Regions from separate parts of the Streptomyces sp. NPDC001599 genome, predicted to be linked through region 2. Evidence: riboswitches for the same ligand, from Rfam matches in the RefSeq annotation. Region 2 holds a riboswitch; the other holds the start of a gene.
The links. A riboswitch is a leader RNA that binds a small molecule or an ion and turns the genes downstream of it on or off. The one in region 2 is predicted to bind cyclic di-AMP.

Region 1 (8,052 bases), on a different contig from region 2:
CCCGGGAACGCAGCTCGCGTGCCGTCAGCTCCGTGGTGTTCAGCGTGCCCAGCCCCGCCGACGTCACCAGCAGCACCGGTGCGCCCAGCAGCCCGGCGACGTCCGCCAGCGTCCCGCCCTCCGCGTCGAAGCGCACGAGCAGTCCGCCCGCGCCCTCGACCAGCACGAGATCGTGCTCCGTGGCCAGTTTGGCCGCGGCATCGGCCACCTCCCACGGACGCACCGGTGCCCGTCCGGCCCGGCGCGCGGCCGTGCCCGGCGCCAACGGCTCGGGGAACCTGGCCACTTCGGCGACCGTCACGTTCCCGGCCAGGCGGGCCACTTCCCGGGCGTCCCCGGCCTCGTCCGGCCCGACGCCCGTCTGCGCCGCCTTGAGCACGGCCACCGTCCGGCCGCCCGCCAGGGCCGCCGCGGCCACCGCGGCGGTCACGACCGTCTTGCCGACCTCCGTGCCCGTGCCCGTGATCACCAGTACCGCCATGTCATCCCTCCCGTGCCGCCGCGCACACCGCGCGGGCGATGCGTGCCACGTCCGCGTCGCCCGTGACGTACGGCGGCATGGTGTAGACCAGGTCGCGGAACGGGCGCAGCCACACGCCCTCGCGCACGGCCGCCTCCGTGGCCGCCCGCATGTCGACGGCACGGTCGAGCTGCACCACCCCGATCGCGCCGAGCACCCGCACGTCCCGTACGCCGGGCAGCTCGGCGGCGGGCGCGAGCCCTTCGGTGAGACCCGCCTCGATGCGCCTGACCTCCGCGCGCCAGTCTTGGCCGAGCAGCAGGCCGATCGACGCGCACGCCACGGCCGCGGCCAGCGGATTGCCCATGAACGTCGGCCCGTGGGCCAGCACCGGTACCTCGCCCCGCGAGATGCCGTCCGCCACCCGCGCGGTGCACAGCGTGGCCGCCATCGTCAGATAACCGCCGGTCAGCGCCTTGCCCACGCACATCACGTCCGGCGTCACCGCCGCGTGCTCCGCGGCGAACAACGCCCCCGTGCGCCCGAATCCGGTGGCGATCTCGTCGAACACCAGCAGCACGCCGTGCGCGTCGCACGCCTCGCGCAGCACCCGCAGATACGCGGGGGAGTGGAAGCGCATCCCGCCCGCGCCCTGCACCACCGGCTCCACGATCACCGCCGCCAGTTCGTCGGCGTGTCGCTCGATCAGCGACCGCAGGTGGTCGGCGTACGTCTCCTCGTACTCCGCCGGCGGCGCGTCCGCGAAGACCTGGCGCGGCAGGACGCCGGACCACAGCTCGTGCATGCCGCCCTCGGGGTCGCACACCGACATGGGCTGCCAGGTGTCGCCGTGGTAGCCGCCGCGCCAGGTGAGCAGGCGGCGCTTGCCGGGGCGGCCGAGCGAGCGCCAGTACTGCAGGCACATCTTCACGGCGACCTCGACCGACACCGACCCGGAGTCGGCGAGGAACACGTGCTCCAGGCCCTCGGGAGACATGTCGACAAGGAGCTTCGCCAGCCGTACGGCGGGCTCGTGGGTGAGCCCGCCGAACATCACGTGGCTCATCCGCTCCAACTGCTCGCGCGCGGCCGCGTTCAGCACCGGGTGGTTGTAGCCGTGGATCGCCGACCACCAGGACGACATCCCGTCGACCAGTTCGCCTGAGCCGTCGGCCGGCCGCAGCCGGACCCCGCTCGCCGACTCCACGACCAGCGGGTCCTGCCGGCCGGGCATGGGCCCGTACGGGTGCCAGACGTGCCGCCGGTCCAGATCCAGCAGCTCGGCGACGTTCGGCGCGGGCTCAGGCATTGGGCGCGAGGTCCGTCCCGGCGCCGCGCCGGCGTACCGCCACCAGGTCCGTGCGGGGACCTTCGGCGGGGCGCGGCGTCGCGGACGCGGGCGCGGGCGCGGGGGCGCACACTCCACCACCGGCGTGCGAGCCGCAGCCCGCGTCGCCGTCGGCGCCCGCGTGCGAGCCGCAGCCGCCGCCACCCTCGTGCGAGCCGCAGCCCCCGCCCCGCACCGATGCGCGGTGCTCCGGAAGGGTGACCTCGCCCGCGCCCTCCACCTCGAAGCCGGCGTCCGCGATCATCTCCAGGTCCGCGTGGCCCGCCTGGCCCTCGCTGGTGAGGTAGTCGCCGAGGAAGATCGAGTTGGCCAGGTGCAGCGCGAGCGGCTGCATCGTGCGCAGATGGACCTCGCGCCCGCCGGCGATGCGGACCTCGACGTCCGGGCAGACGAACCGCGTCATCGCCAGGATGCGCAGGCACCGCTGCGGGGTGAGGTGCCACTCCTTGGCCAGCGGCGTGCCCTCCATCGGGATCAGGAAGTTGACCGGCACCGAGTCCGGGTCCAGCTCGCGCAGCGAGAAGACCACGTCGACCAGGTCCTCGTCGCTCTCGCCCATGCCCGCGATGAGCCCCGAGCAGGCGGACAGCCCGGCCGCGTGCGCCTTGTTCACGGTGTCCACCCGGTCGGCGTACGTGTGCGTGGTGGTGATGTCGCCGTACGTCGACTCGGAGGTGTTGAGGTTGTGGTTGTAGGCGTCGGCCCCGGCCTCGCGCAGCCGCTCCGCCTGGCCGTCGGAGAGCAGCCCGAGGCAGGCGCAGACCTCCACGGACTCGTTCTGGTCCTTGATGGCCTTGATGGTGTCCGAGACGCGGTCCACGTCCCGGTCGGTCGGACCGCGTCCGCTGGCCACCAGGCACACGCGTTTGGCGCCCCCGGACACTCCGGCCGCGGCGGCCGCCGAGGCCTGGTCGGGCTTGAGCCAGGTGTACTTGAGGATCTCCGCCTTGGAGCCCAGCCGCTGCGAGCAGTAGGAGCAGTCCTCGGGGCACAGGCCCGACTTGAGGTTGACGAGATAGTTGAGTTTCACCCGTCGGCCGAACCAGTGGCGGCGCACCTTTCCGGCCGCGGTCACCACGTCGAGCAGGTCGTCGTCGGAAGTGGCGAGGACGGCGAGCGCCTCCTCGCGGGTCGGCGACTCGCGCCGAAGCCCCTTGTCCACCAGCGTGTTCAGCAGATCCATGAGAGCCGATCCTGTCCTAAGGGGCCGTCCGCGGCCAAGGAGACTTTGCACAACACTGACAGATCGACGTGTGGGTATTGCCACACCTCGCGGGGGTGACCGGACCGCTAATGTCTGTTCATTGCCTACAAAACCCCGGAGGGCCGCCCCATGGCGTTCGGCTGGATCGAGGAGCAGGACCGGGTACGCCGCGAGGCCGGACTCGTACGGGTGCTGCGTCCCCGCCCGGCGGCCTCGCCGCTGCTGGACCTGGCGAGCAACGACTACCTGGGTCTCGCCCGGCACCCGGAGGTCGTCGAAGGCGCGGCCTCGGCCGCGCGGACCTGGGGCGGCGGCGCCACCGGCTCGCGGCTGGTGACCGGCACGACCGCGCTGCACGCCGAACTCGAGCGGGAACTGGCAGAGTTCTGCGGGTTCGAGGCCGCGCTCGTCTTCTCCTCCGGCTACGCGGCCAACCTCGCCGCGGTCACCGCGCTGGCGCCGCACGGCAGCCTTGTCGTCTCCGACGCGGGCAACCACGCCTCGCTGATCGACGGTTGCCGGCTCGCCCGCGGCACCACCCAGGTGGTGGGGCACGCCGATCCGGACGCCGTGCGCAAGGCACTGGCGACGCACGACGGACCCGCCGTGGCCGTCTCCGACACGGTCTTCTCGGTCGACGGCGACGCCGCGCCCCTGGCCGCACTGGCCGACGCGTGCCGGGCGTACGGGGCCGGACTGGTCGTCGACGACGCCCACGGTCTGGGCGTCCTCGGCGACGGCGGCCGGGGCGCCCCGCATGCGGCGGGCCTCGCGGGCCGCGACGACGTCGTCGCGACCGTCACGCTGTCCAAGTCGCTCGGCGCCCAGGGCGGCGCCGTGCTGGGCCCCGCCCGGGTCGTCGACCACCTGGTGAACGCGGCCCGCACATTCATCTTCGACACGGGACTCGCCCCCGCCGCCGCCGGGGCGGCCCTCGCGGCGCTCAGGCTGGTCGTCCGCGAGCCGGAGCGGGCGGCGCGGGCCCGTGCCGTCGCCGCCGAACTGCACGAACGCCTGACCGCCGCGGGTCTGGACGCGGTGCGTCCGGACGCCGCGGTCGTCTCGGTGCGCGCACCCTCCCCGGAGGAGGCCGTGCGGTGGGCGGCCGACTGCCGGGCGGCCGGCCTGTCCGTGGGCTGCTTCCGCCCTCCTTCGGTGCCCGACGGCATCTCACGGCTCAGGCTGACCGCCCGCGGGGACCTCTCCCGGGAACAGATCGAGCGCGCTGTACGGGTGATCGGCGAAACGCGGCCATGAGTCGGCGGGACACGGCCGTGCGTCGTCGGGTGTCCGGCGAGGTCAGCCGCGGCCGACGCCGGCGGTGAACGCCGTCCAGCTCCCGGGGGAGAAGAGCAGGGCGGGTCCGGCCGGGTTCTTGGAGTCGCGCACGGCGAGCAGTCCGGCGACGGGACCGGCCGACGGACGGGCCGTCTCCACGCAGTTGTTCGCCCCGGTGCTGTAGCTGCTGCGCAGCCACCGGACACCGGACATATCGGTGCTGGCAGGGATGTTCCGGGGAAGTTCGGACATGGAGCCTGACATGGTGCCTCCTTACGCGCCTGCCGCGGTCGCGGCGATGAAGTCCAACGAGTCCTCGGGCGAAAGGGCATGGATCAGAAGGGCGTTGAAGGCCTCGGTATAGGCCTCTAGGTCTTCTTTCCGTTCGAGGTGCAGGCTACTCGTCAAGTGGTCGAGAACAACCACGTCCAGATCAGAAGTGCTCGAAAATGAGAAGATTACGAAAGGGCCGGTGACACCGATGTGCGCCCCGGCGGCAAAGGGCAGGACCTGGAGCCGGACGTGGGGGAGCTGCGCCGCCTCGACCAGCCTGGCCAGTTGACGGGACATCACCCCGGGCCCGCCCACCTCACGGCGGAGCACCGCCTCGTCCAGGACCGCGCTCAGCTCCAGGGGCGGCTCGCCCCGCAGCACGTCCTGCCGGGCCAGCCGGACCTCCACCAGCGTGTCCAGCCGTTCCGCCGGCATCCCGTCCACGGCGGCGCTCGTCACCGCGCGGGCGTACTCCGGCGTCTGGAGCAGGCCGGGCACCACCGTGGTCTCCAGCGTGCGCATCGCGCTGGCCTGGGACTCCAGGCTGATGAAGTCGCGGTACGTGGGTGGCAGCACCCCGCGGTACGCGTGCCACCAGTGGTTGCGTCCCCCCGCGTCCTCGGAGCGCGCCAGCATCACCAGCAGCCCCCGCAGCTGCTCGTCGGCCACGCCGTAGGCGTCGAGCAGTAACCGCACGTCGGCCGGTTTCGCCCCACTCGTCCCGGTCTCGATCCGGCTGACCTTCGACTGGTGCCAGCCCACCAGCCGGGCCGCCTCGCCGCTGGTGATGCCCGCCGACGTGCGCAGGGCGCGCAGTTCCGCGCCCAGCTTCCGGCGGCGCACCACGGGACCGTGCTGCATGGGACATCCCCCTTACTCCTTATGAGTCGCCCAAATACGCTCTGCCGTCGCAGAGTTCACCGCTTCGAGCGACAGATATATGCATATCTTGGTGGATCGCCGCCCTTCACGGGTCCGGTGATGGCAGTCTGGCGGCGAAGCACCAGTCCGGGACCGTACTCGAACCATCCGCTCCGTGTCGGGTCGCGGTCCCGTGAGAAAGGGACGGCGTCGCCATGGCAGACCATCTGGAAGCATCCGTCACTCTGCCGAGCGATCCCGCCTCGGTGGCCGCCGCGCGGACCTACGTGGTGGGCACCCTGGCGGAGTGGGGACTGCCGGGCGACGCCGACCTGTCGGACACGGTGCGGCTCATCGTCTCCGAACTGGCGACCAACGCGGTCCAGCACACGTTCGGGCAGTCGCCCACCTTCACGGTGGACCTCGTCCTCGACCGCGACGAGCGGCTGCGCCTCGGCGTCACCGACAGCCATCCGCGCTTCCCCAAGCGTCTGCCCGCCGCCGTCCAGCAGGACAACGGCCGGGGCATGGTGATCATTCGCTGGCTGACCGCCGAGTGCGGCGGCAAGCTGAGAGTCAGGCCCACCCGCGAGGGTGGCAAGACCGTCTCCATCGAACTGCCCTGGACACCCCCGGGCGGACCGGTCGCGCCCGCGGGGGTGACGGCGGGACAGAACACCGCCACCCCCGCGGGCGGGCTACTTGACCCGGCCGTACCAGACGCTTGAGGTCCAGATCTTCTCCAGGCGCACCACGGCACCGGTCTTCGGCGCGTGCCAGATCCTGCCCTTCCCGGCGTAGATGCCGACGTGGTAGACGCTGCTGCCGGAGTGGAAGAACACCAGGTCTCCTGCCTTGCGGTTCCGCACGGAGACACGGCTGGTCCTGTTGTACTGCTGGGCCGCGGTGCGGGGCAGCTTCTTGCCGGCCTTCTTGAACGAGTACAGCGTCAGGCCGGAACAGTCGAACCGGTGAGGGCCGGTGGCACCCCAGCGGTACGGGGCGCCCTTCTTGGAGGCCGCGATCTTGAGGGCTTTCGTCGCATGGCTCGCCGCGGCCGCCTCGGAGGCGACACCGGGGACCACGACGGAGCCGCCCACGGCGGCGAGGGTGAGAGCCGAGGCCGTACCGGCACGGGCCATCAGCGACGGGACACGATTGAGCGCGGACATGCGCAACCCTTCGTCAGCCGCCTGTGAAGGATGACCTGTCGGATTCGGGCTGGCGAAGTTGCCCGGCCGCGGTGTGCGGCTTCACCCCAAGGATCGCCGGTACCGGTGCCTCGCGCGGAGGCGGCCGTGCCGGCGACCCGTCGTGCTCGGGTCCTCCACTCCTGCCGATCCACTTCCCTTGCGACCGGTCGTCCGGACGGCGGCAGGACTCGGCGTCCGCCCGGACCGCCCCGCCGCTGCGGCGGGGGCTTGTCGTCAGTCACGGATCTTGTCCCGCCCCGAGGGGAATTCCCAATGGAACGTGCCCTTTGTGTTGTTACGTGCCACTCGCCCGTTCGGGTCGACGCCCTCCTGTTCGAGGCGCCGCCGCGCGCGGTGACGGCCCCGGGACCAGCGGTGCAGTGGTGTGCGGCGGGGACGGAGCGCACGGGTGCCGCAACTTCGACCGGTCGCGAATCGGAGGTGTTCCTACGCCGAAAGGGGGTACGCCGTTTGGTCCGTTTCGGCCCGGGCCGATGCCTCGCGGTGTGAAGCGCCCGGAAGCGATGCGGGGTTCCTCAACTCTCGGAAGGCGGCGGGAGACCGACCCGCGCCGTCCGCCGCTCACCGTCGAGCACGCGCAGCGCCCGGGCCAGGGTGGCGTGCACCTCCGTCTCGCCCCGCCGGTGCATCAGCGTCAGCGCGTCACGCAACGCCGCCGCCTTGCCGACCAGCGCCTGGGCGGCCCGCAACCCGCGGTAGGTGTCGCCGTCCCGCCCGGGGTTGATGCGTCCGAGCAGGTCGACGACGTCCAGATAGCGGTCGATGACCTCGGCCTCGGCGCGGGTCAGTGCGGGCAGCGGGGGCAACTCGGGTGGCAGCACGGGCGGATCACCTCGCGCCGAACGAGGCGGGCGGGGTCCTGCGGCCCGGCACGATCCGGTCCGCCAGCCCGTACTCCAGCGCCTGCCGGGCGTCCAGGACCGTGTCCCGCTCGATGTCCGCGGTCACCTGCTGGGGAGTGCGGCCGGTGTGCCGTACGAGGATCTCCTCCAGTCGGGCGCGGATGCGGACCAGTTCCCCGGCCTGGACGGCCAGGTCGCTCGCCTGCCCCTGCACCGGTTCGGTGAGCGCCGGCTGGTGGAGCACCACCCGGGCGCCCGGCAGGACGGCGCGCTTGCCGGGGGTGCCCGCCGCCAGCAGCACCGCGGTGGACGAACCGGCCTGCCCGAGGCAGGTCGTGGCCACGTCGCAGGCGACGTAGCGCATCGTGTCGTAGATCGCGGTCATGGCGGTGAAGGAGCCGCCGGCCGAGTTGACGTAGAGCTCGATGTCCCGGTCCGGCGCCTGGTGCTCCAGGTACATGAACTGCGCCATCACGTCGTTCGCGGAGGTCTCGTCGACCGGTGTCCCGAGGAAGACGATGCGCTCCTGGAGCAGCTTGGAGTACGGGTCCAGCGTGCGGGCCCCCGCACTC
Region 2 (9,730 bases):
TAGGCGTCCCGGCCGGCCACCTGCGCGGTGCCGCCGACGGTCACGGACGTGGTGTCGTCGACCGACTTGAGCGCCTGCTCGGCGAAGTCCTTCGGCGTGGCCGGCACGTCCTGGCCCGGCACGTCCTTCTCCAGCCGCTCGGCGCCGTCGGGGGCGGTGGAGTGGTAGACCTCGTTGGACTGGCTGTCGTAGCCCCAGACGTCCTTGCCGTTGTGGATCAGGCTGTACTCGGCGGCGTTCTCCAGCAGGGACAGCTTCTGCCGGTCGGGGCCGTCGGCCGCGACGCGCAGTGTGTGGCTGCCGGACACCAGCTCGGTGAGCTTGGCCGAGGGGTCGGCGGCGGAGCCCTCGTCGTCGCCGCCGGAGCCCGGACCTCCGGACATTCCGGACATCAGGCCGCTCTCCAGCCCACCGAGGTCCGGCAGGCCCAGGTCGGTGTTGATGCGCACCGTGCCGGACAGCTGCTGGACGTCCGACTTGGCGATCTTCTCTATGAGCTGCTCCGCCGTGACCTTCGGCAGATCGGGGTCCCCGGAGTCGGCGAGCGCGGGGACGAGCCCGATCGTCGCGGCCGCCACTCCCATCACCGCGACCGGGACGACGTACCGCGCGGCCTTGCGCCGTCCGGCCCGCAGCTCCTCGCCCTCCCCGGCGGTCGTGTTGTCGTCGGAATCGATCGGTGCCATGTGTGCCCTACCTCCGTCGTCGGCGGCGGCTGTCTCGCGACCTCGCACTCGTTCACCCGTGAGCCGCCATTCTCACCCGAATCGGTGAGGATTGGTGTTTTTCCGTGGTGTCCATCTGACCAAATCGCCGGAGCACAAGCGTCAGACCGCGGGCTCAACTCCGCCTACTCCTGCGGGATGACACGCAGGGGTGCCGACTCCCCCGGCCCGTAGGGGCCCGGGACGGACCGCGGGGGCGGCGAAGGACCGCCGGGTGCGGTCAGCCGGCCCGGTGGACCACCGCGTCGCACAGCTCCACCAGCGCGGCCTTCGCGTCGCACTCCCGCAGCGGGGCCAGCGCCGCCCGGGCCTCCTCGGCGTACCGGACGGTGTCCCGGCGGGCCTGCTCCAGCGCGGGGTGGGCGCGCAGCAGCCGCAGCGCCTCGGCGTGCCGCGCGTCGTCGCTCAGGTCGGAGTCGAGCAGCTCGCACAGCGCGATGTCCTCGGCGAGTCCCAGCCGGGCCGCCCGCTCGCGCAGCCGCAGTACGGGCAGGGTGGGGATACCCTCGCGCAGGTCCGTGCCGGGCGTCTTGCCGGACTCGTCGGAGTCGGAGGCGATGTCCAGGACGTCGTCCGCGAGCTGGAAGGCGACGCCGAGCCGCTCGCCGTACTGGGTGAGGACGTCCACCACCGTCTCGTCGGCGCCGGACATCATCGCGCCGAACCGGCAGGAGACCGCCACCAGGGAGCCCGTCTTGCCACCCAGCACGTCCAGGTAGTGGTCGACCGGATCGCGGCCGTCCTGCGGGCCGGCCGTCTCCAGGATCTGACCGGTGACCAGCCGCTCGAAGGCGAGGGCCTGGACGCGGACCGCCTCGGGGCCGAGGTCGGCGAGGATCTGGGAGGCGCGGGCGAACAGGAAGTCGCCGGTGAGGACCGCGACGGAGTTGTCCCAGCGGGTGTTCGCACTGGGCACGCCGCGCCGCACGGCGGCCTCGTCCATCACGTCGTCGTGGTACAGCGTGGCGAGGTGGGTCAGCTCCACGACCACGGCCGAGGGCACGATCCCGGGGGCGTAGGGGTCTCCGAACTGGGCCGAGAGCATCACCAGCAGCGGCCGGAACCGTTTCCCGCCGGCCCGCACCAGGTGCTGGGCGGCCTCCGTGATGAACGGCACCTCGCTTTTGGTTGCCTCAAGCAACCCTTCCTCGACAGCAACCAATCCGGCCTGGACATCGGCTTCCAGAGCCTGGTCCCGCACGCTCAGCCCGAACGGCCCGACGACGGTCACGAGGGGTCTCCTGTCTGCTGGTGTCTACTGGCGATTACCTGGTTTGTCGATAGGTCGCTGCCACCACTCAAGTCAGCGTATCCGGTCACGTTTCGATCACCGCTAGCGCCCACCGTTACAGGCTGGGCGGTATCGGATCATGAACGGTATGTTTTTGATCAGGTGATATGAGCAGATTTTGGTTGATATCGCCAGAGGGGACGAGCCGGAGCCGGAGGGCGAACGGGCCGAAGCCGCCACCGAAGATCCCACCACTCCTCCCAACGGCCCGCACTTCGAGAACGTCACCCGATCGACACACCTGCCCCCTCCCCCGTCCCCCCGCTTCCTCGCTCCCTGCCCCCTCTCTCCCCACTCCCTTTCCCGCCGCTTCCCCCTCCCCGTTTCCCGTCGCTTCCCTCTCCCCGTTTCCCGCCCCTCCCGGCTCGACACCCGAAGCCGTCCCCACCTGCGGTCGGTTGGCTCCTAGTTGGGGTTAATGCCCCATTTGCCGTGCTTGTTGAAGCCAGTGAGTTGGCTCACTCCCGACACCCGAGAGGCAACCCCGTCGGAACCTGTGCCCTCCCTTTGCCCCGCAAGCCAGTTGGGGATTGGCGACAGCAAATGATCAAGAGCCATAAAGGCCCCAGACCAAGGTCAACAGGCACGTTGGGTGATTCCTGCACTTGTTCCGGACATGTGCTCTCGCATACGTTCCCGGCCTGTCGGGTGGACGCCGAATCCTGCCACCGCCCGTCGCACAGTCATCCATCCAACAAACTCGCAGGCAGGAGCGGGGGACCCAGGTAAGTCGCCGCACCGGTCACCACCGGAGCGGCTCGGGGTGAAGCCGTACCCGTCAGGGCACGGCCGGGCACCTCCCCGCCCGAACCCGACAGCTCACCTCGTAGGCGTAAGGAGAGGGACACCGCATGTCTGCCAACGGTCTGAACCGTCACGCCCGCACCAGCCGCCTCGCCCGCAAGCTCGCCGTGGCCGGCACCGGTGCCGCGGTGCTCGCGCTGCCGCTCATCGGCGCCACCACCGCTTCCGCGGCCACCCCGGCCGCCGCCACGACCGCCACCACGGCGGCCACGACGACCTACCCGGACAACCTCGACGGCTGGATCCGCGAGTCGCTCGACATCATGGCCCAGCACGGCATCCCCGGGACCTACGAGGGCATTCACCGCAACATCATGCGTGAGTCCTCCGGCAACCCGCTCGCCATCAACAACTGGGACATCAACGCGATCAACGGCACCCCGTCCAAGGGCCTGCTCCAGGTGATCGACCCGACCTTCCAGGCGTACCACGTCGAGGGCACCTCCTGGGACCCGTACGACCCGGTCGCCAACATCACCGCCGCCTGCAACTACGCGGCCGACCGCTACGGCTCGATGGACAACGTCTTCAGCGCGTACTGAGCAGCACCGCCGCGGCAGCGCACCGAGCGGCAGTGCATCACGAGGCAGTGCATCAAGAGGTACCGAAGATCCGCTCGAGGACGACGGCCACGCCGTCGTCCTCGTTCGTCGTCGTGACCTCGTCGGCCACCGCCTTGAGTTCGGGGTGGGCGTCGGCCATGGCGACACCGTGGGCCGCCCACTGGAACATGGGGATGTCGTTGGGCATGTCCCCGAAAGCGATCGTCCGCCGCCGCTCCATGCCAAGGTGCTCGGCGGCCAGCGCCAGGCCGGTGGCCTTGGTGATGCCGCAGGGCTGGAGCTCCACCGTGCCGGGCCCCGACATGGTGACCGTCGCGAGGGAACCGACCACCGCGCGAGCCGTCGCCGCCAGTTCGTCGTCGGTCAGCTCGGGGTGGCGCAGCAGCACCTTGCTGATCGGCGTGGACCACAGCTGCGCACGCCGCTCGACGCGCACCGCGGGCAGCGTCGGGTGGGGCATCAGGTAGCCCGGCTCGATGAGCGTCAGCCCGTCGACGCCGTCCTGGTCCACGGCGGCGTGCACCTGGCCCACCTCGGCCTCGATCTTGCCGAGCGCCGTCTCGGCCAGCTCCCGGTCCAGGGTGACCGACCACAGCATCCGGTGCGCGCCGGCGTCGTACACCTGCGCGCCCTGTCCGCACACCGCGAGCCCCGTGCAGCCGAGCCGGTCGAGCAGGGAGCGCACCCGGGGTGCCGGCCGCCCCGTCACCACCAGGTGCCGCGCACCGGCCCCGGCGATCCGCGCCAGCGCGGCCAGCGACCGGTCGGAGACGGTGTCGTCGCCTCGGAGCAGCGTGCCGTCCAGGTCGGTGGCGACGAGTGAATATGCGGTGCGGTCCATGATCAGAGAATACGGACACCGCACCCGTCCGACTCACCCGTGACCGCTTCCGAACGAGGGCGTAGCGAGTGCGCTCGAACCCGCACGGGGTTGCACGAGGACGCCCGATGATGTCCGGATCCTGACACATCATCGGCTAAAGCCGGTTCAGGGCCTGTGTCCCGGTTGGCAGCGACATGGCGCGCCGTCCACCCGCCGGCGCCAAGATTGCGTCCCGGGCGCCGCCGCCTCCGGTCGCACTGCCCAAGAGCGGCACGCCACCCGTAACGTGTGGCCCGACCACGTGTCACGCGACACACACCGATCACGTGGCGCACACGGCGCGCACGGCGCACATGGCGAGCACGAAAGCGAGGCAGCACCCGATGCCCCTCTTCGACGTCCCCGAGGGCGACCCCTTCGGCCCGCACAACCTTCCGTACGGCGTGTTCTCGATCCCCGGCTCGCTCGACCGGCCGGACCGGACGGTCGGCGTCCGGCTGGGCGACCACGTGCTCGACGCGGGTGCGGCGGCCCACGCGCTCGGCTCGCCGTACGCGGCCCTCCTCGCGCAGCCCACCCTCAACCCGCTGCTGGCGGCCGGGCGTACGGCGTGGTCGGACGTGCGGCGCGCGCTGACGGCGTGGGTGTCGGTCCCCTCCCACCGCGAGGCCCTGGAGCCGTTCTTCCACCCGCTGTCGTCGGTGACCCTGCACCTGCCCTTCGAGGTCGCCGACTACGTCGACTTCTACGCCTCCGAGAACCACGCCCGCAACGTCGGCCAGATCTTCCGCCCCGACGCCGCCGACTCCCTCACCCCGAACTGGAAGCACCTCCCGATCGGCTACCACGGCCGCTCCGGCACGGTCGTCGTCTCGGGCACGGACGTCGTACGCCCGTCGGGGCAGCGCAAGGCCCCGGCCGACGCCGCACCCGTCTTCGGCCCGTCCGTCCGGCTCGACATCGAGGCGGAGGTCGGCTTCGTGGTGGGTGTGCCGTCCGAACTGGGCAGTCCGGTCGCGCTCGGCGACTTCCGCGAGCACGTCTTCGGGCTCTGCCTGCTCAACGACTGGTCCGCGCGGGACGTCCAGGCCTGGGAGTACGTCCCCCTCGGTCCGTTCCTCGGCAAGTCCTTCACCACCTCGGTGTCGGCGTGGATCACTCCGCTGGACGCGCTGGAGGAGGCCCGGGTGGCGCCGCCCGAGCGCACGCACGAGCTGCTGCCCTACCTGGACGACACGGACACCGACCAGGACGACCCCGGCGGCTACGACCTGCGGATCTCCGTCGCCGTCAACGGCCACGTCGTCTCCGAGCCGCCGTTCTCCACCATGTACTGGACGGCCGCCCAGCAGTTGGCCCACATGACGGTCAACGGAGCCTCGCTGCGCACCGGCGACCTCTACGGCTCGGGCACGGTGAGCGGGCCCACCGAGCGGGAGCGGGGGTCGCTGCTCGAACTGACCTGGAACGGCCGCGACCCACTGGAACTCCCCGACGGCAAGCGGACGTTCCTGGAGGACGGCGACGTGGTGACCCTGTCGGCCTGGGCCCCGGGACCGGACGGTGTCCGGGTGGGGTTGGGAGAGGTGACCGGGCGCGTGGTCGGCCGGGGGGTCGGGCAGGGCGTCTGACGGTACGCCCGACGGAGGGGGGCCCGCACGCCCAAGGCCCCGCGCGTCCAAGGCCCCATACGTCCAAGGCCCGCACACCCGAGGCCCGTACCGTCCAAGGCCCATACGTCCAAGGCCCGCACACCCGACGCCCGTACGCCCAGGTTCCGGAACCGGTGACCGCCGACACCTGACTCACACCGCCCGGCCCCGTCATACTGGCGTCGGGCGGTGTGCGCGCACGACCCGGCCCAGCACCACCCCTGTACAGCCAGAGCCGCCCATCCTTCGACCAGGATCCGGAGCCAGTGGCATGACCGTCTGCCTGCTCCTGCTGTTCGTCGTCGCCGTGACCGCCGCGGTGCCGGTGCCCCGCGCGCTGACCCGTTCCGCGTGGCCCGAGCGGGATCCCGTGGTCGGGCTGTGGGTGTGGCAGTGCCTGGTCGCGACGGTGCTGCTGTGCTGCCTGACGGCACTCGCCCTCGGCGCCACCGCCGTCTTCGGGACCGTCCGCGCCCAGCTCTTCGCGCCGGCGCCGCCCGCGGTGACCGCGGCGTACAACCTCTCCGCCGGCCCGGTCTGGGCGGCCGCCCTCACTCTGCTGCTGGCGGCGGGCGCCGCCTGGACGACCGCGATGCTCGCGCGTGAACTCGTCGAGGCCCGCCGCCGGCGCGCCCGGTCCCGCGCCCACCTGCGCGAGCGCGCCCCCGACCTGCCCGCCGGGCTCCCGGCCGCCCGCGGGCCCCTGCTGGTCCTGGAGGACGAGTACCCGGACGCCTGGTGGATGCCCGGCAGCCCACCTCAGCTGATCGTCACCACCGGCGCCCTGCACCGCCTCACCGACCATCAGCTGGACGCCGTCCTCACCCACGAACGCGGCCACGCCCGCGCCCGTCACGACTGGCTGCTGCACCTGTCGACCGCCCTGGCCACCGGTTTCCCGAGCGTCCCGCTCTTCGCCCACTTCTGCGACCAGACCCACCGCCTGGTCGAGCTCTCGGCCGACGACACCGCCTCCCGGCGCTGCGGCCACCTGACCACCGCGCTGGCCCTGATCGAGCTGAACCAGCACCGCGGCGTCCTCTCCTGCGCCTCCAGCCACCGCCTCCTCGGCGAACGCGTCGACCGCCTCCTGGAACCCCGCCCTCGCCTGCCCCGCCGCCACCGGGCCCTGACCACGGCGACAGCGGCCCTGGTCCCGCTCATCCCCCTCCTCATCACCTTCGCCCCGGGCCTGACGGCCCTGGCCTGACGCCCCTGACCTGACGGCGCCCGCCCCACTACGGGAACCTCGCGACCCCGGCAGGAAGACCCCCGGCTGGAAGACCCCCGGCTGGAAGACCTCCGGTGGCAGAACTCCCCCATCCCCAAGAGAAACCCCAGCTCACCCGTGCGACCGGCGGAGCCCCCGGTGGCGCAACATTCCCGCAACACCACTAATCCCACCGGATAGGTATGGTTCCAGCCATGCCGCCCACCGACCGCATCCGAGACCACGCCGGCCAGGGCGCGACCACCGTCGCAGCCCACCGCACGCGGCGCCGGCTGCGCGCCGACCGGGCCCGTCAACTCGCCGACCTGCTCCGCCGCCAGCTCCTCGACGACGCCTTCCCCGATGGCACCCTCCCCCACGAGGACACCCTCGCGGCCGAGTACGACACCACCCGCAACACCGTCCGCCAGGCGCTCGACCTACTGCGCGCCGAAGGCCTCGTGGCGCGGCAGCCCGGCATCGGCACGGTGGTCGTGGCCCGCAAGTACGCCCACGGGCTGGACCGTCTGATGGGCCTCGCGGAGACCCTGCACGAACACGGCCGCGTCACCAACGAGGTCCGCACGACCGTCCCCGTCCCGGCCCCCGCCCCCGTCGCCGAACGCCTACGCGTCCCTCCCGGCGCCGACGTCCTCTACATCGAACGCCTGCGCCGGCTCAACGGCGTCCCCCTCTCCCTGGACCTCACCTACCTCCCGCTCGACATCGGGACCGCCCTGCTCGGCGCCGACCTGGAGAACACCGACGTCTTCCGGCTCCTGGAATCCGTCACCGGCCGGCCACTCGGCCACGCCGAGATCACCCTGGAGGCCGTCACCGCCGACGCGCACTCCGCCGCCGTACTGGAGGCCCCGCGCGGCACGGCGGTCCTCATGCTGGAACGGCTCACCCACCTCGCCGACGGCCGCCCCGTCGACCTGGAGTTCGTCCGCTTCCGCGGCGACCGCATCGCGATGAGCGGCCTGCTGCACCGTTCCCTGTAATCCCCCTCACCACCCTTTCGCGCACCCTCCCTGGAGACAGCCATGCCCTTGGCGCCCCAGCGGGCCGACGTGCCCGTGACCATCGACGAGTCGAAGTGCATCGAAGGCTGCACGCTCTGCGTGGACATGTGCCCGCTGGACTCCCTCGCCATCGACGAGCGCAACGGCAAGGCGTACATGCACGTCGACGAGTGCTGGTACTGCGGCCCGTGCGCCGCGCGCTGCCCCACCGGTGCGGTCACGGTCAACATGCCCTACCTGCTCCGGTGAGAGGCCGACTCCCCATGAACATGAAAGCGAAACGCACCGCACTCCCCGCCACCGCCGGCGCGGCAACCGTGGCCCTGCTCCTCCCCCTCACCGCCTGCGGCGGCGACGCGTCCGCCGACGGGAACGGCTCCACCGTCACCGTGACGGTCGGCTACCAGTCCAGGACGATCAACACGGTCACCGCCGGCACCCTGCTGCGTTCCCTCGGCTACTTCGAGAAGCAGCTCAACTCCCTCGGCGACGAGGTCACCTACAAGGTCGACTGGCAGGACTACGCGACCGGCGCGCCCATCACCGCCCAGATGACCGCCGGGAAGATCGACATCGGCTCGATGGGCGACTTCCCCCTGCTCATCAACGCGGCCCGCGGCAAGCAGCTCGGCAAACCGACCCGCCTGGTCTCGGTCACCGGCTACAACCTCCGCGGCGGCCTCAACACCATCGTCGTCGCACCCGGCTCGCCCCTCACCTCCCTGAAGGACCTCAAGGGCAAGAAGGTCTCGACGAGCGTCGGCTCGGCCGCCGACGGCACCCTCGTCCGCGCCCTGCAACGCGCCGGCCTCGACCCCGCCGAGGACATCGAAAAGCTCAACCAGCAGCCCGCGGTGGGCGCCTCGGCCCTGGACTCGGGGAGCGCGGACGCCCTGTCGCAGTTCGTCGCCTGGCCCGGCCTGCTCGCCCAGCAGGGCAAGGCGAAGGCCCTGTACGACGGAGCCCGGCTGGACCTGCCCACCTTCCACGGCGTCACCGCCGTCGAGGAGTTCGCGAAGAAGCGCCCCGCCGTGCTGGAGGCGTTCCTGAAGGCCCAGACGCAGGCGACCGACTATCTGGACGAGCATCCCGTGGCCGCCGCCGAGAAGGTGGCGAAGGCCACCGGCCTGCCTGCCGAAACCGTGTACCTCTACAACGGCGCCCAGGGCATCGCCACCTTCGACCCGGCGATCAAACCGCAGCTCGTCGCAGCCCTCAAGGAGGACGTCTCGGTCCTCAAGGACGCGAAACTCACCGGCGACGTGGACGTGGACGCCTTCGTCGACGACCAGTACGTGCAGAAGGCGCTCGGCCCGACCGTGTACGCCGAGCGGCTCGCGGCGGCGCCTCCGAAGCCGGCCGGCGAGGTCTGGCCCAAGGGCGCGGGGAAGACCCTCTCCTTCGCCTCCCCCACGGCGCTGCTGCGGCACGTGGCCGGGCATCGCGACGCAGTCCGGGCCGCGTACGTCCCCGACGCCACCACCGGCACTCCGTGGTTCGCCGACCGGGCGGTCTGGGTGGTCGACGGCGGTGCCCTGCTGCCCTTCGTCGCACCGGAGACCGCACGGGCGTACATCGCAGGGCACGGCGGAGCGCGCGTCGTGCCGTACGCCGAGGCACTGGAGCTGGCGTCGTGA

Region 1: it holds a riboswitch for cyclic di-AMP, as region 2 does, so the genes downstream of both, ACFYZ3_RS23355 (C40 family peptidase) here and ACFYZ3_RS37545 (transglycosylase SLT domain-containing protein) in region 2, are expected to answer to the same signal.

Annotation. Positions count from the first base shown of each region.
Region 1 covers NZ_JBIAVA010000009.1:135,373-143,424, forward strand. The annotation lists gene bioD (dethiobiotin synthase) at 1-481, opposite strand, end outside; gene ACFYZ3_RS23325 (adenosylmethionine--8-amino-7-oxononanoate transaminase) at 483-1,769, opposite strand; gene bioB (biotin synthase BioB) at 1,762-2,991, opposite strand; gene ACFYZ3_RS23335 (8-amino-7-oxononanoate synthase) at 3,142-4,269, shown strand; gene ACFYZ3_RS23340 (DUF397 domain-containing protein) at 4,312-4,542, opposite strand; gene ACFYZ3_RS23345 (helix-turn-helix transcriptional regulator) at 4,564-5,424, opposite strand; gene ACFYZ3_RS23350 (ATP-binding protein) at 5,640-6,152, shown strand; gene ACFYZ3_RS23355 (C40 family peptidase) at 6,123-6,596, opposite strand; cyclic di-AMP (ydaO/yuaA leader) riboswitch at 6,600-6,741, opposite strand; gene ACFYZ3_RS23360 (hypothetical protein) at 7,154-7,459, opposite strand; gene ACFYZ3_RS23365 (ATP-dependent Clp protease proteolytic subunit) at 7,467-8,052, opposite strand, start outside.
Region 2 covers NZ_JBIAVA010000028.1:7,504-17,233, reverse strand. The annotation lists gene ACFYZ3_RS37555 (outer membrane lipoprotein carrier protein LolA) at 1-686, opposite strand, end outside; gene ACFYZ3_RS37550 (polyprenyl synthetase family protein) at 946-1,956, opposite strand; cyclic di-AMP (ydaO/yuaA leader) riboswitch at 2,691-2,863, shown strand; gene ACFYZ3_RS37545 (transglycosylase SLT domain-containing protein) at 2,868-3,362, shown strand; gene ACFYZ3_RS37540 (HAD family hydrolase) at 3,415-4,224, opposite strand; gene fahA (fumarylacetoacetase) at 4,590-5,837, shown strand; gene ACFYZ3_RS37530 (M56 family metallopeptidase) at 6,130-7,068, shown strand; gene ACFYZ3_RS37525 (GntR family transcriptional regulator) at 7,284-8,072, shown strand; gene ACFYZ3_RS37520 (ferredoxin family protein) at 8,115-8,342, shown strand; gene ACFYZ3_RS37515 (ABC transporter substrate-binding protein) at 8,363-9,730, shown strand; gene ACFYZ3_RS37510 (ABC transporter permease) at 9,727-9,730, shown strand, end outside.